Regions from separate parts of the Streptomyces sp. NPDC039424 genome, predicted to be linked through region 3. Evidence: riboswitches for the same ligand, from Rfam matches in the RefSeq annotation. Region 3 holds a riboswitch; each other region holds the start of a gene.
What was found. A riboswitch is a leader RNA that binds a small molecule or an ion and turns the genes downstream of it on or off. The one in region 3 is predicted to bind cyclic di-AMP.

Region 1 (4,851 bases), on a different contig from region 3:
GAGGCACTGGCCCGCGAACTGGGCCTGGACCGCGAGGCAGTGGCGGAGGACTGAGGTGAGCGGGTGACCGGGTGCGGCCCACGTTGGGCCGGTCACGTCCGGCCGAGTGCGTTCCCCGCCCCCCGTCGGCGGGGAACGCACAGACGCCGGACCCCCGGAGGGGACCCGCTCAGGCCACCACTCCGATCCGCATCCTGATGTCGTCCGGGGACAGTGCCCCCTTGGCCGTCACATGGTCACCGGAGGACTCGCCGCGCAGACGGCGGCCGATCCACGGGACCAGGTACTCGCGGGCCCAGTGGACGTCGTCGCGGCGGACGTCGAGCGTGCCGCGGGGCGGGAGCGGGGGCCAGGGCTGCTCCGGGTCGGCCGGGACCTCCAGTCCGAGGACCTGGCCGGCGCGCAGGGCCACGCGCGTGTGTCCGTCGGGCGAGAGATGGAGCCGGTCGTGGTCCCAGGCGCGCCGGTCCTGGATCGTCTTGAGGGACCACAGGTCGAGCACGGGACAGCCGTACCGGTCGGCGATGGCCCGGACGTGCCCGTTGTACGTGGCGATCTTGCCGCGCAGATGCTTGAGCACGGGCACACCGCGGGTGTCGAAGCCGGTCGTCACCAGGACCGTACCGGCGACGGAGACGAGCCGCGCCACCGACCGCTCGAAGCGCTCGGCCACCTCGTCGGGGTCGGTGCCGGGCCGGATGATGTCGTTGCCGCCCGCGCAGAAGGACACCAGGTCCGGGGCGAGTTCGACGGCCCGCGGGACCTGGTGCTCCACGATCTGGTCGAGCAGTTTGCCGCGCACCGCGAGGTTCGCGTACCGGAAGTCGCCCTCGGGCCGCCGGTCCGCGAGCAGTACCGCGAACCGGTCGGCCCAGCCGACGAACGCCCCGTCGGGGCCGGGGTCGCCCACGCCCTCGGTGAAGCTGTCCCCCACCGCCACGTACGACCCGATCACTGATCTGTTGTCATTCTTCGAATCGTCTGCCACGTCGGACCATGATTCACCTTCCGATGTGACCTACGCGACCGTAATACGGGGTTGACGGTCGGTGAGATAAGCCACTGCCCCAATAAGCGTCATCCGGGAATACGCCACACCCGGAAGCCGGTGATCCGGAAATGGCTCCCACGGTCCGACGGTCGGCACACCGAAGGCCGGACCCGGGGATCAGGGGTCCGGCCTTCGGTGGCCTTGATGGCCCGCCTGTCAGGCGACGGCGACGCCGTGCGAGCGCAGGTAGGCGACCGGGTCCACGTCGGAGCCGTAGTTCGGCGTGGTGCGGATCTCGAAGTGCAGGTGCGGGCCGGTCACGTTGCCGGTCGCGCCGGAGAGGCCGACCTGCTGGCCCGCGGAGACGGTCTGCCCGGCCGAGACGGAGAGCGCGGAGAGGTGGCCGTACTGGGCGTAGTAGCCGTCGGCGAGCTTGATCACGACCTGGTTGCCGTAGGCGCCGCCCCAGCCCGCGGAGACGACCGTGCCCGCGCCCACGGCCTTGAGCGGGGTGCCGGTCGGGACCACGAAGTCGACGCCCGTGTGGTAGCCGCTGGACCACATGCTGCCCGCCACGTGGTAGCCGGTGCCGACGGCGGCGCTCGCCACGGGGAGGGTGAAGCCGGTGGCGGCGCCGGACGACGACCGGGACCGGGTCTGCGACGCCGACTGCGAGTCGGACTTCACCGACGGCTTCGACGAGGGCTTGGACGGCGACTTGGCCCGCGAGGCGGTCGAAGAGCCGGTGGAAGCGGAGGACTCGGTGCTCGTCGGCGCGGCCTTCTTGCCGAGGCTCAGCTTCAGGCCGGGGTGGATCAGTGAGGGGTCGCTGCCGACGGCCTCGCGGTTGTCCTCGTAGAGCCGGTGCCAGCCGCCGCTGACGTGCTGCTCGTCGGCGATCCTGGAGAGGTAGTCGCCGGCCTTCACCGTGTAGGTGCGCACTTCCGACTGCGCGGTGGAGGTCTTCTTCTCGGCCACCGGCACGGCCTGGACGGCCTTTTCGGGAGCCGAGTCCTTGGCGGGGGTGGCGGCATGGGCGCCGGTGGCACCCATGAGGGGCAGGGCCAGCGCGGCGCCGCCGGTTCCGGCCACGGCGATCGAGCGGGTGAAACGCCGGTTCTTGGGACGGCGGTGCTTACCCTTCGCGGGCATGACGGGTTCCTCTCCGGCGCCTGCGAGGTGAGCTGTCGGGTTCGGGCTGGAGATGCCCGGCCGCGCGGTGCGCGGCTTCACCCCTAGCCTGTTCCGGAGACCGGAACAGGCAGTCGTGCCTGGTGGGTCCCCCGCTCCTGCCGGGCACGGGTGAGTGTGTGCGGGTTCCGGGCGGCGGCAGGATTCGGCGGTCCGTCCGGAGTGGTGGCGAACGTAAGCGAGCAGGACACACAGGGACAAGCGGATGGTTCCCTCTGTCCGTGTTTCGCTTGATCCGTTATGGGAATTCCCGGTCACCCTCCGTGAATTCCCCCTGGCTTCGCGCCCTCAATTCCCAGGAAAACCCTGCGAATTACGTGGACATGACGCGCGACGCTCGGTCACCACTATGACGCTCCTCACCCACCCGTCCCCCATGTCCCGCTATTACATGGCGAGTTGTGATGAAGGGGCTAATTCAGGCAGAAGACTCAGATGCGACGCAGACGGACAACCGTCGCATCGAAGTCACCGCGCAGTCCGGTGCGCAGTCCGTGGTGCAGCAGGACGGCACCCCGGTGAACTTCGCCCGTTTCGCGGCATTCGTACGCTGCCGTGGGGTCGAGGCCGCTGAGCCTCAGCGCCGGGACCGGCTCGCCGTACCGCTGTGCCTGGAGCCAGGCGAGGACGACCGCCTCGTCCCCGAGGACGTACTGCAACGCGCTCAGCCCGCCCTCCGGGGGCCGCAGCCGGTAGAGCTCGCCGCGCTGCACGACCGGACGGATCTCCTTGTAGAGCTCCACCCACTCCCGGGCCTCGGTGAGCTCCTCCTCGGTCCACTCGGAGAGGTCGCCGCCGACGCCGAGGACTCCGGCCATGGCGCTGACGAAGCGGAAGCGCAGGGTGCTGACCCGGCCGTTGAGCTGGGTGTTCGGACTGTCGGTGACCCAGGCGGCCATGGTCCGCGCGGGGTGGATCTGGCTGAAGCCGTGCTGGATGGCGAGCCGGTCCAGCGGGTCGGTGTTGTCGGAGGTCCACACCTGGTCCGTACGGCTCATCACGCCGAGGTCGATCCGGCCGCCGCCGCCCGAGCAGGACTCGAAGGCCACGCCCGGGTGGGCCGCCCGCAGCCGGTCGAGCAGCGCGTACAGGGCGTGGACGTGGTCCACCCACAGCCGCTGCGGGTACGGCTCGCCGGGCCAGCCCGCGTCGGTGAAGCAGCGGTTGAAGTCCCACTTCACGTAGTCGACCGGGGCGTTGGACAGGAGACCGTCGAGTTGCCGCCAGAGGTACTCCTGGACGTCCTCACGGGCCAGGTTGAGGACGAGCTGATTGCGGAATTCCGTCCGCTTTCGTCCCGGTTGGAACTGCACCCAGTCGGGGTGGGCGCGGTACAGCTCACTGTCGGGGTTGACCATCTCGGGCTCGACCCAGATGCCGAACTGCATGCCGAGGGCGTGCACGTAGTCCGCGAGCGGCTTGAGGCCGCCCGGGAAGCGCTCGGGGTTGGGCGTCCAGTCGCCGAGTCCGGCCCGGTCGCTGGTGCGGGCGCCGAACCAGCCGTCGTCGACCACGAAGAGCTCCACGCCGATCGCGGCGGCGCGCCGGGCGAGGGTGGCCTGCTGGTCCTCGGAGATGTCGAAGTTGGTGGCCTCCCAGGAGTTGAACAGCACGGGCCGGTCCCGGTCCGCGTCCGGGATGACGTACGCCCGCTGGTAGGCGTGCCAGGTGCGGCTGGCGCCGCCGAAGCCGCCGTCGCTCCACAGGCCCGCGAAGACGGGCGTGGTGTACGACTCCCCGGGCGCCAGCGCCAGCAGGCCGGAGTCGTCGTAGCCCGCGCCCCCGGTGATCTGCACGCGCGCGTCGGGGAGTTGGGCGACCGCGATCCGCCAGGACCCCGACCAGCCCAGGGCGCAGCCGTAGACCTCCCCGCGCTCCTCGGTGGCGTCGGTGTCGAGCGCGACCCAGGGCAGGTGCTGGTGGCCGGTGTGGCCGCGGCGGCTGCCGATGACCTTGTCGCCGTAGGTGAGCGGCGCGCGCGCCAGCCGGGACTCGGCGGCCCAGCGGCCGTGCAGCTGGGACAGCCGCCAGCCGTCCCGGTCGGGCAGCGTCCAGGTGGCGGCGTCGGCGCGCAGCAGCTCCACGCGCGCGTCCCCCTCGTTGCCGACGCTCACCCAGCGCTCGACGACGTCCCCGCGCATCCGGTAGTGCAGGGTGATCGCGAGCCCCGCGTCCCGGAAGCGGAGCCGGAGTTCGTCGCCGTCGGCGTCGTACGCCTCGAAGGTCCACTCGGTGCCGCGCCGCTCCTCGGTGCGCACGGACAGGGCGGGCCTGACGAAGCGGGGGCCGCCCTCGACCGGGTACTCCTCGCGGCCGTCGAGCGGGGACTCGAAGGGCCAGTAGCCCGGCAGCGGGTGCTCGGCGAGCGCCTCGGCGTCGGCGAGCGCGATGCGCGGGCCCCAGTGCAGGTGGAGCAGTTCGTGCTCCTCGGTGAGGTGCAGCGCGTAACCGCTGGTGGGCCCCGTCAGGAGCCATGTACGACCGTTTTCGGCGATGTCCACCATCGAGCCCTCACAAGTGGCAACAGATCCGCTCAAGCACCAACATCATCGACGGCTCACGGCCTCCGAGGCAACGCCTGTGGACAACTCATTGCCCGGGAAAACCAATGTCGTATGGTCGACGGCGGGCCCGCCGACGAGCCGCGACGGCGGGAGCGACCGTGAGGA
Region 2 (4,851 bases), on a different contig from region 3:
GGACGGGGCGGGGGGACCGGCACGGGGGTGGCTAGCCCGCCCGGTGGACCACCGCGTCGCAGAGCTGGATGAGCGCGGCCTTGGCGTCGCACTCGCGCAGCGGGGCCAGCGCCGCCCGGGCGTCCTCCGCGTACCGCACGGTGTCGCGGCGAGCCTGCTCCAGCGCCGGGTGGGCGCGCAGGCCGGCCAGGGCCTCGGCGTGCCGGGCGTCGTCGGTGAGGTCGGAGTCGAGGAGGTCGCACAGGGCGATGTCCTCGGGCAGTCCCAGCCGTGCCGCCCGCTCCCTGAGGCGCAGCACGGGCAGGGTGGGGATGCCCTCGCGCAGGTCGGTCCCGGGGGTCTTGCCGGACTCGTGGGAGTCGGAGGCGATGTCCAGCACGTCGTCCGCGAGCTGGAAGGCGACGCCGAGCCGCTCGCCGTACTGGGTCAGCACGTCGACCACGGTCTCGTCGGCCCCGGACATCATCGCGCCGAAGCGGCAGGAGACCGCCACCAGCGAGCCGGTCTTGCCGCCGAGCACGTCCAGGTAGTGCTCGACCGGGTCCCGGCCGTCCTGCGGCCCGGCCGTCTCCAGGATCTGCCCGGTGACCAGCCGCTCGAACGCCACGGCCTGCACCCGTACGGCCTCGGGGCCGAGGTCGGCGAGGATCTGCGAGGCGCGGGCGAAGAGGAAGTCGCCGGTGAGGACGGCGACCGAGTTGCCCCAGCGGGTGTTCGCGCTCTCCACCCCGCGGCGCACGGCCGCCTCGTCCATGACGTCGTCGTGGTACAGCGTGGCGAGGTGGGTGAGCTCGACGACTACGGCCGAGGGCACGATCCCGGGCGCGTACGGGTCCCCGAACTGCGCCGCGAGCATCACGAGCAGCGGCCGGAACCGCTTCCCGCCCGCGCGTACGAGGTGCTGCGCGGCCTCGGTGATGAAGGGGACCTCACTCTTGGTGGCTTCGAGCAGGCCCTCCTCGACAGCCGCCAGTCCGGCCTGGACATCGGCTTCCAGAGCCTGGTCCCGCACGCTCAGCCCGAATGGCCCGACGACGGTCACGAGGGGTCTCCTGTCTGCTGGTGTCTGCTGGCGATTACGCGGTTTGTCGATAGGTCGCTGCCCTCACTCGAGTCAGCGTATCCGGTCAGCTTTCGATCACCGAGGGCGCCCACCGTTATGTTTTCGATCGGTCGATAAGGGTGGATATTTATCGACTTACCAGGAAGTACGACGCGACTGCGCCGCTTGGAGCAGCTCGACCCTCATCGACCCTCACCTGCACGCCCGATGCACTTACCCAATGCGGCGTCCCTCATGCCCTATTTGCCGCTATTGCTATTCCGTGAATTGGGTCACGTCACCGGTTCGGCGCATCCCACCGACCCGCCCGGTGTTCCACCTTTCACCACTGGCCAGTTGAGGCTTGGCAGACGCAAAGGATCAAGTGCCTCATACGCCCCAGAACAAGGTCAACTAGGACGAGGTATGCATCTGGCACTTGTTCCGGACATGTGCTCTCGCATACGTTCCGGTCCGCCGGGCGGAACGCCGAATCCTGCCGCCGCCCATCGCACCCACTCGACGAACTCATTCGCGTACGGCAGGAGCGGGGGAACCAGGTAAGTCGCCGGTCCGGACGGCATCCGTCGTCCCGGAACGGCTCGGGGTTAAGTCGTGTCGCCTTCGGGCGGCACGGCCGGGCACCTCCCAGCCCGCACCCGACAGCTCACCTCGCAGGCGACGGAGAGGAACTTCGCCATGTCTGCTGCCGCTCAGCACCGTGCCCCCTTCGCCCGCCTCGCTCGCAAGCTCGCCGCCGCCACCACCGGCGCCGCCGTGCTCGCCCTCCCGCTGATCGGCGCGACCAGCGCCTCCGCGGCCCCCACCACCGCCCCCACCGCGGCCACCGCCGGCGCGGTCACGTACTCGAACAACCTCGACGGCTGGATCCGCCAGTCCCTCGCGGTCATGGCCCAGAAGGGCATCCCGGGTACGTACTACGGCATCTACCGCAACGTGATCCGCGAGTCGTCGGGCAACCAGTACGCCATCAACCTCTGGGACTCCAACGCCGCCGCCGGCATCCCGTCCAAGGGCCTGCTGCAGGTCATCGACCCGACGTTCCGCGCCTACCACGTGGCCGGTACGTCGTGGAACATCTACGACCCGGTCGCGAACATCACGGCCGCCTGCAACTACGCCGCCCACCGCTACGGCTCGATCGACAACGTGTTCGGCGCGTACTGACCTGACCCGCAGGGCCCCTCAGGGCCCTGTCAGGGGAAGAGTCTTTCGAGGACGACGGCGATGCCGTCGTCCTCGTTCGATGTGGTGATCTCGTCGGCCACCGCCTTCAGTTCGGGGTGGGCGTTGGCCATCGCCACACCGTGGGCGGCCCAGTCGAACATCGGGATGTCGTTGGGCATGTCCCCGAAGGCGACGGCCCGTTCGGCGCTCAGCCCGAGATGCTCGGCGGCCAGCGCCAGCCCGGTCGCCTTGGTGACCCCGCACGGCTGGAGCTCGACGGTCCCGGGCCCCGACATGGTGACCGTCGCCAGCGACCCCACGACCGAACGGGCCGTGGCCGCCAACTCGTCGTCGGACAGGGCGTGATGGCGCAGCAGGACCTTGCTGATCGGCTCGCGCCACAGGTCGGCGCGCCGCTCGACCCGTACGGCGGGGAGCGTCGGGTGGGGCATCAGGTAGCCGGGCTCGATGAGCGTGAGCCCGTCCACACCGTCCTGGTCGACGGCCGCGTACACCTCCCCCACCTCGGCCTCGATCTTGCCGAGCGCGGTCTCCGCCAGCTCCCGGTCCAGGGTGATCGACCAGAGCAGGCGGTCGGCTCCGGCGTCGTACACCTGCGCGCCCTGGCCGCACACCGCGAGCCCCGTGCAACCGAGGTCGTCCAGCAGCGGCCGTACCCGGGGTGCCGGGCGCCCGGTCACCACGAGGTGCCGGGCCCCCGCTTCCCCGGCCCGCGCGAGGGCGGCGAGGGAGCGGTCGGAGAGGGTGTCGTCGCCGCGCAGGAGCGTTCCGTCGAGGTCGGTTGCGACGAGTGAATATGCGGGGGGTGCGGCCATGATCAGAGAATACGGACCCCGCGCCCCCACGACTCACCCCCGTTCTCAGCCCCAAGTGGTGCCCGCGGGCTCCTTGATGGTGGTGTGGGGGCGGTTGAACACGTTGGCGACCGAGACGGTGAGGACATCGAGCGGGCTGGTGGCTGGGGTGGCCCGGGCCTTCCTGGGTGTGGGCGGAGCCCGGGCAGGGTGGCTCAGTGGTGGGCCGCCGCCAGGTGTTTCGTCAGGCGGGGGGAGGCGAACCCGGTGCCGCAGACGAAGCGCATCACCGGGCCGTACGACGACGCCGCCGGAAGGCCGGTGAAGTACAGGCCGGGGATGGACGAGACGTATCCCGCGCCCAGGCGGGGCGTGCCCCGGCTGACGGCGAGCCGGGTGCGCAGTTCGTGGCCGAGGAAGTCCATGGCCGCGAGGTCCACGCGGTAGCCGGTGGCCGCGATCACATGGTCGGCGGGGAGCCGGATGGTGTGACCGGCGGGGGCGCGGACGGTGAGGACGGGGCTGCCGTCGCAGGCGTCCGCGCCGACCACCCGCTCGACCTCCGTCACCTCGACCTTGTCCTCGAAGCGGTCGCGCAGCCACCAGGCGCCGAGCGGGCCGAGGACGCGGCGGACCAGGTAGTGGCGGGTACGGGCCGGGAGGTAGCGGTAGGGGTGCGGGTAGTAGGTCAGCGCCCAGAGGGACCAGGCGCGGCCGAAGGGGGACTCGGGGCGCAGCCTCGGCTGGTGCCAGGGCGGGGCGCCGAAGGCGACCCGGCCGCGGCCCCGCGACACCACCCGCACCCGCGCGCCCGCCTCCGCCGCCAGGGCCGCCGTCTCCAGCGCGGACTGGCCGGCGCCGACGACGATCAGCTCCCTGCCGGAGAACCGGGTCAGGTCGTGGTGCTGGGAGCTGTGGGAGACCGGGCCGGTGGGGCTGGGGCCGTCCGGCGCCGCCGACGCCAGCTCTGCCGGGAGGTGGGCCAGCCCGGACAGGCCGGTGGCGACCACGACCGCGCGGGCGGTGAACGACTCCCCGGAGTCCAGCTTCAGTTCGAAGCCGCCGCCCGTGCCACGGTCCACGGAAACCACCCGCACCCGCTCCAGGTCGGGAAGCAGCTTCCGCTGGAACCACTCGCCGTAGGCGACGAAGGTCTCCACGGGGATGATGTCCTCGTCGGTCACCAGCCGGCGGATGCCCGCCGCGTCGCAGTAGTCGACGAGGGTGTGGCCGGGCTGCGGGCAGTCGATGTCGGAGGCCGCCGGGGTCGATTTGAGGAACATCCCGGCGGGCATGTGGTCGCGCCAGCTGACCATGGGATCGCCGAAGACGCGTACGGGGATGCCGCGCGCCCGCAGGTGGGCGGCGGTGGACAGGCCGAACGGCCCGGCGCCGATGACTGCAACCGGTTGAATCACGAAGTCCCTCCCCAGGACGTTTTCCGTCACTTCGTGGTGGTGAACCGTGCACCCGTCCGGACAGCCGCCCTCGGCGGGCTAGCTGCTCGAACCGGCGCTTCCGCCGCGGCGGTTGGTCCGCCACAGCTGATAGAGGTGCTTCGCGCCCGGTCGCACGAAGCGCGCGAGCATCGTGAGGAACGGCAGCGGGTCGTCACCCGCGAGCCAGGCCAGCTCCGTCCCGCTCGCCCGGGCCGGCGCGTGCGGCGTCGTGTAGCCGCTGCGGCGGTAGGCGAGGAGGGCGGGGAGGTCGATGTTCTCCACGATGTACCGATGGCCGGCCCGCTGTTCCCCCTCCGGAACGGAGCGGCCGGTCAGGTTCAGGTGCATGGCGCGTACGACGTCCACG
Region 3 (4,851 bases):
CAGCGAGGCCCGGACGGTCTCCACATGGCCGGGCGCCGCACGCTCCAGTACGGCCATCCCCTCGTCGGTGAGGGCGGCGACACTGCCCCGCTTGTCCCACCGGCAGCTCTCGCGGCGCACCAGCCCGTCCTTCTCCAGCCGGGTCACCGCGTAGGTCAGGCGGCTGCGGGTGATCTTCAGTGCCTCGGCGAGTTCGGTCATACGCAGGCGGTGTTCCGGTGTCTCGGACAGGGTGGCCAGGATGGAGTAGTAAAGATGCGGCATGCCCGCGTCCTGCTGGAGCTGCCGGTCCAGCGCGTCCTCCAGGAGATGCGTCGCGGCCACGTACGCGCGCCAGGCGCGCTGCTCCTCGGGGGTGAGCCAGCGGGTCGTCATGCGGCCAGTGTAGGTTTGTTTCAAACTTGAACCAAGAGCCATGTCCGTCGGCCTGCCACCTGGCGGCTTTCTGTCCACCTTCCGCCCGCCTTCTGCCCGCCTTCGTCCGTCCTCGGAAGAGAGTGCGTCGATGCCCCGTCCGTACGTCCTGCTGTCCGCCGCCGTCTCCCTCGACGGCTACCTCGACGACACCGGCCCCGACCGGCTGCTGCTCTCCAGCCCGGCCGACTTCGACCGGGTCGACGAGGTACGGGCGTCCGTGGACGCGATCCTGGTCGGCGCCGGCACCATCCGCGCCGACAATCCGCGGCTGCTGGTCAACTCGCCCGAGCGGCGGGCGGCCAGGCTCGCCGCAGGGCAGGCCGAGTACCCCCTCAAGGTCACCGTCAGCGGCTCCGGCGACCTGGACCCGGACGCGAACTTCTGGCACACGGGCGGCGAGAAGGTCCTCTACACGACCGACGAGGGCGCCGAGCGGGCCCGCGCACGGCGCCTCGCGACCGACGTCGTCCCGCTGGGCGCCGACCTCGACTGGCCGGCCGTACTCGATCATCTGTACGCGGTGCGCGGGGTGCGGCGCCTGATGGTCGAGGGCGGCGGAACCATCCACACGCAGCTGCTGCGGCAGGGCCTGGCCGACGAGCTGCACCTGGTCCTGGCCCCCCTGCTCGTCGGCGACCCGGCCGCGCCCCGCCTCTTCGGGCCCGGGGGCTACCAGGCCGGACGGCTGCGGCTGCTGGAGGCGCGGCGCATCGAGGACGTCGTCCTGATGCGCTACGAGCCCACCGCGCCCGGCACCGGCGCCGCGGCCGCCGCTGCCGACCGCCACTGGCTGCGGATCGCCTGCGAGCTGGCGGCGCTGTGCCCGCCCTCCGAGACGGCGTTCAGCGTGGGGGCGGTGGTGGTGGCCGCCGACGGGACGGAGCTCGCGCGCGGTCACTCGCGGGAGGGGGGCGATCCCGTGGTCCACGCGGAGGAGGCGGCGCTGGCCAAGATCCCGGCCGGCGACCCCCGGCTGGCCGACGCCACGGTGTACAGCAGCCTCGAACCGTGCGCCCGCCGGACCTCCCGGCCCGCGCCGTGCGCCCGGCTGATCCTCGACGCGGGAGTACGCAGAGTGGTCACGGCATGGCGGGAGCCGGACACGTTCGTCGCCGGGGCCGACGGGAGCGGGCTGCTGGCGGCCGGCGGCGTGGACGTGGTCGTCCTGCCGGAGTACGAGGCCGCGGCGAAGGAGCCGAACCGGCACCTGCCGAGCTGACCGCGAGCACGTGCGGGCACGGGCGGAAAACCGCAGGTCGAAAACCCGTGTACGAGCTGTCCTGCGCATGGCGTACACTGGAGTCACAACGACGCGGGGTGGAGCAGCTCGGTAGCTCGCTGGGCTCATAACCCAGAGGTCGCAGGTTCAAATCCTGTCCCCGCTACTGAAGGCTCAGGGCCGGGATCCAGTACATGGATCCCGGCCCTGAGTGTTTTCCCCCGGCGGCCTCCGCCCCCTGGCGCGCGAAGCAGTCAACTCGCCCGGTTTTCACCGGTGATGGCCGGTAAGGTCCCCTGTGAAAACGTTAATGATCAAGTGGAACAGCTTGGAAACTGACAGGTAGGTCTATTAACGTTCGATAACGCAGCGCGGTCGTCCCAGCCGTCACCCGAGACGGCTCCGTGCGCACTGCCGAATCCCGCGAGGGAACCGGGGAACCACCACCTTGGGGTGAATCACGCGTACACCATCGTGAACTCACGTTGAGTCCACGAGAGATATACGCGCGTAGGAGACCTTCCCGCTCCGAACCCGTCAGCTAACCCGGTAGGCGATACGGAAGGAAAGGAGCACGCCCGCGTGGCGTCAAACCGGCCTGCCCCCACCGCCCCGTTCGTGCCGAGCCAGCGCACCGAGACCTTCGGCTACGGCGAGTACCGCACCGACGAGGGCCCCTGGGAGGAGTGGAACCCCACCGAGGAGTCCCTCCCCCCGGTACGCGGCCGGCACCGCGTCAGCAAGCAGCGCGGCGGCGGACTCGCCCGCAGCTCCACCGTCCTCGGCGTCGGTGTCATAGCCGCCGTCGGCGCGGGCGGTATGGCCAGCGCCAACACCGGCAAGCCGCCGGTCTCCATCTCCCTGCCCGACATGGCGTCCGTCAGCTCCCTGCTGAGCGACGACGCCGGCGGCGCCAAGGCCGAGGCGGCCACCCTGACCCACGTCGGCGTGGCCTCCGCCGGCACCGACGAGGGCACCACCGACGCCGGCGAGGCACTGCGCAGCCGGATCATGGCCCAGGCCGAGCTGCAGCAGAGCCAGGTCGCCGGCAAGGCCACCGCCCGCGCCATGGCCGCCGCCGAGAAGCAGTCCGCCGAGGCGGCCGCCAAGGCGGAGAAGGAGGCCGCCGCCAAGGCCGCCGCCGCCAAGGAGAAGGCGGAGGACGCCGCCGAGAAGCAGGCCGAGGCCGACCGCCTCGCCAAGCTGGCCAAGCAGTACACGCTGCCGACCTCCTCGTACACGATCACCTCGACCTTCGGCCAGGCCGGCGCCATGTGGTCCTCCGGGTACCACACCGGCCTCGACTTCGCCGCGCCGACCGGCACGCTGATCAAGGCCGTCCACAGCGGCACGATCACCGAGGCGGGCTGGGCCGGTTCCTACGGCTACCGCACGATCCTCACCCTCGACGACGGCACCGAGCTGTGGTTCTGCCACCAGTCCTCGATCAACGTCAAGGCCGGTCAGAAGGTCGGCACCGGTGAGGTCATCGGCCGCGTCGGCGCCACCGGCAACGTCACCGGCCCGCACCTCCACCTCGAGGTCCACCCCGGCGGCCAGCCCACCGGCATCGACCCGATGGCGTGGCTGCGCGGCAAGGGCCTCACCCCCTGACCCCCACCTCCGGTCCCTGGCGGCCTTGACGACAACCCCCCGACGTCAGGGCTGCCGGTTTCCCCGTATGCGGAATGCCTGCCACCGGTTCGGTCGTTGAATCAAGGCATGACTTCTCCCCGCAAACTCGGCTCCTCCGACCTCCAGGTCTTCCCGCTCTCCCTCGGCGGCAACGTCTTCGGCTGGACCGCCGACCAGGCGCAGTCCTTCGCCGTCCTCGACGCCTACGCGGCGGCCGGCGGCAACTTCCTCGACACCGCCGACTCCTACTCGGCGTGGGTCGAGGGCAACGAGGGCGGCGAGTCCGAGACCATCATCGGCAACTGGGTGAAGGCCCGCGGCAACCGCTCCGACGTCGTCATCGCCACCAAGGTCAGCCAGCACCCCAAGTACCCGGGTCTGACCGCCGACAACATCAGGGCCGCGGCCGACGCCTCCCTGCGCCGCCTCGGCACCGATCACATCGACCTGTACTACACCCACTTCGACAAGACCGAAGTCCCCGTCGAGGAGATCATCGGGGCGCTCGACGGGCTGGTCCGGGCGGGCAAGGTCCGGCACATCGCCGCCTCCAACATCACGCCGGAGCGACTCCAGGAGTCCCTGGACTTCTCCGAGTGCGAGGGCTTCGCCCGGTACGTGGCGCTCCAGCCGCACTACAACCTCGTCTCGCGCGACACCTACGAGGGCCCCCTGCGCGACGTCGCCACCCGCGCCGGCCTCGCGGTCGTCCCCTACTTCTCCCTCGCCTCCGGCTTCCTCACGGGCAAATACCGCCCCGGTACGACCGTGGACAGCACCCGGGCGGCCGGTGCCGCCAAGCACCTGGAGTCCGAGCGCGGCAGGCGGGTCCTCGCCGCCCTGGACGAGATCGCCGCCGCGCACGCCGTCCCGGTCGCCACCGTGGCCCTCGCCTGGCTCGCCGCCCAGCCGACGGTCGCCGCCCCCCTCGCCTCGGCCCGCACGGTGGACCAGCTGCCGGCCCTGCTCGGGGTGGCGGAGCTGGAGCTCACCCAGGAGGAGCTGAAGAGGCTCACCGAGGCGTCGGCGTAGGACCAGGCCCTAGGCCGTGTCCGCAAAGTCCCGCCTGCCCCGCGACGCCTAGGTTCGGTACGGGTTGTACGCCGGATGGGCGACGTAGGGATACCCGTACCCGGACCCGTATCCGTACGCGCCCTGCACCCCGTACACCGGCCAGGGCGCCGGGACCACCGGTGCCGACGTCCGCGCCGCGTACTCCAGCGCGGGCCGCGCCACCTGCCGGCGGCTCCACAGCTCGTGCAGCAACTCCTGCTCCCGTACGACGAAGTCGGCGCCCGCCCGCCCGCGCCGCCCCCGGTGCCGCAGGAACGCCAGGGACGTCGCATAGGCCTCGTACTGCTCCACGGCGCGTGCCGCGGGCCTGCCGAGGTGGTGGCGGGCGTAGTCGCGGGCCAGCCGCCGCGCCCGCATCGAGCCCAGCGCGAACGGCTCGCCCGGACCCAGCCACCCGGCGAGGACATAGGCCGGCAGCTCCTCGCGCACGGTCCGCAGCTCGCGCTGCCGCGTCCAGATCACCAGCCAGGTCAGCAGGCCGAACGCGGGCACCATGAAGGTCCCGT

Region 1: linked by a shared signal. The riboswitch ahead of ACZ7L0_RS01165 (M23 family metallopeptidase) and the one ahead of ACZ7L0_RS14335 (M23 family metallopeptidase) in region 3 are both predicted to bind cyclic di-AMP.
Region 2: linked by a shared signal. The riboswitch ahead of ACZ7L0_RS34145 (transglycosylase SLT domain-containing protein) and the one ahead of ACZ7L0_RS14335 (M23 family metallopeptidase) in region 3 are both predicted to bind cyclic di-AMP.

Annotation. Positions count from the first base shown of each region.
Region 1 is NZ_JBVKAI010000001.1:233,199-238,049, forward strand. Features, by position in the region: gene ACZ7L0_RS01155 (TetR/AcrR family transcriptional regulator) at 1-54, shown strand, start outside; gene ACZ7L0_RS01160 (SGNH/GDSL hydrolase family protein) at 170-955, opposite strand; gene ACZ7L0_RS01165 (M23 family metallopeptidase) at 1,208-2,143, opposite strand; cyclic di-AMP (ydaO/yuaA leader) riboswitch at 2,148-2,306, opposite strand; gene ACZ7L0_RS01170 (alpha-galactosidase) at 2,614-4,686, opposite strand.
Region 2 is NZ_JBVKAI010000019.1:8,255-13,105, forward strand. Features, by position in the region: gene ACZ7L0_RS34140 (polyprenyl synthetase family protein) at 32-1,042, opposite strand; cyclic di-AMP (ydaO/yuaA leader) riboswitch at 1,566-1,738, shown strand; gene ACZ7L0_RS34145 (transglycosylase SLT domain-containing protein) at 1,742-2,230, shown strand; gene ACZ7L0_RS34150 (HAD family hydrolase) at 2,260-3,066, opposite strand; gene ACZ7L0_RS34155 (NAD(P)-binding domain-containing protein) at 3,261-4,463, opposite strand; gene ACZ7L0_RS34160 (carboxylate--amine ligase) at 4,542-4,851, opposite strand, start outside.
Region 3 is NZ_JBVKAI010000005.1:19,583-24,433, reverse strand. Features, by position in the region: gene ACZ7L0_RS14350 (MarR family winged helix-turn-helix transcriptional regulator) at 1-375, opposite strand, end outside; gene ACZ7L0_RS14345 (dihydrofolate reductase family protein) at 506-1,636, shown strand; tRNA gene ACZ7L0_RS14340 (tRNA-Met) at 1,729-1,802, shown strand; cyclic di-AMP (ydaO/yuaA leader) riboswitch at 2,039-2,207, shown strand; gene ACZ7L0_RS14335 (M23 family metallopeptidase) at 2,219-3,250, shown strand; gene ACZ7L0_RS14330 (aldo/keto reductase) at 3,359-4,303, shown strand; gene ACZ7L0_RS14325 (PrsW family intramembrane metalloprotease) at 4,352-4,851, opposite strand, start outside.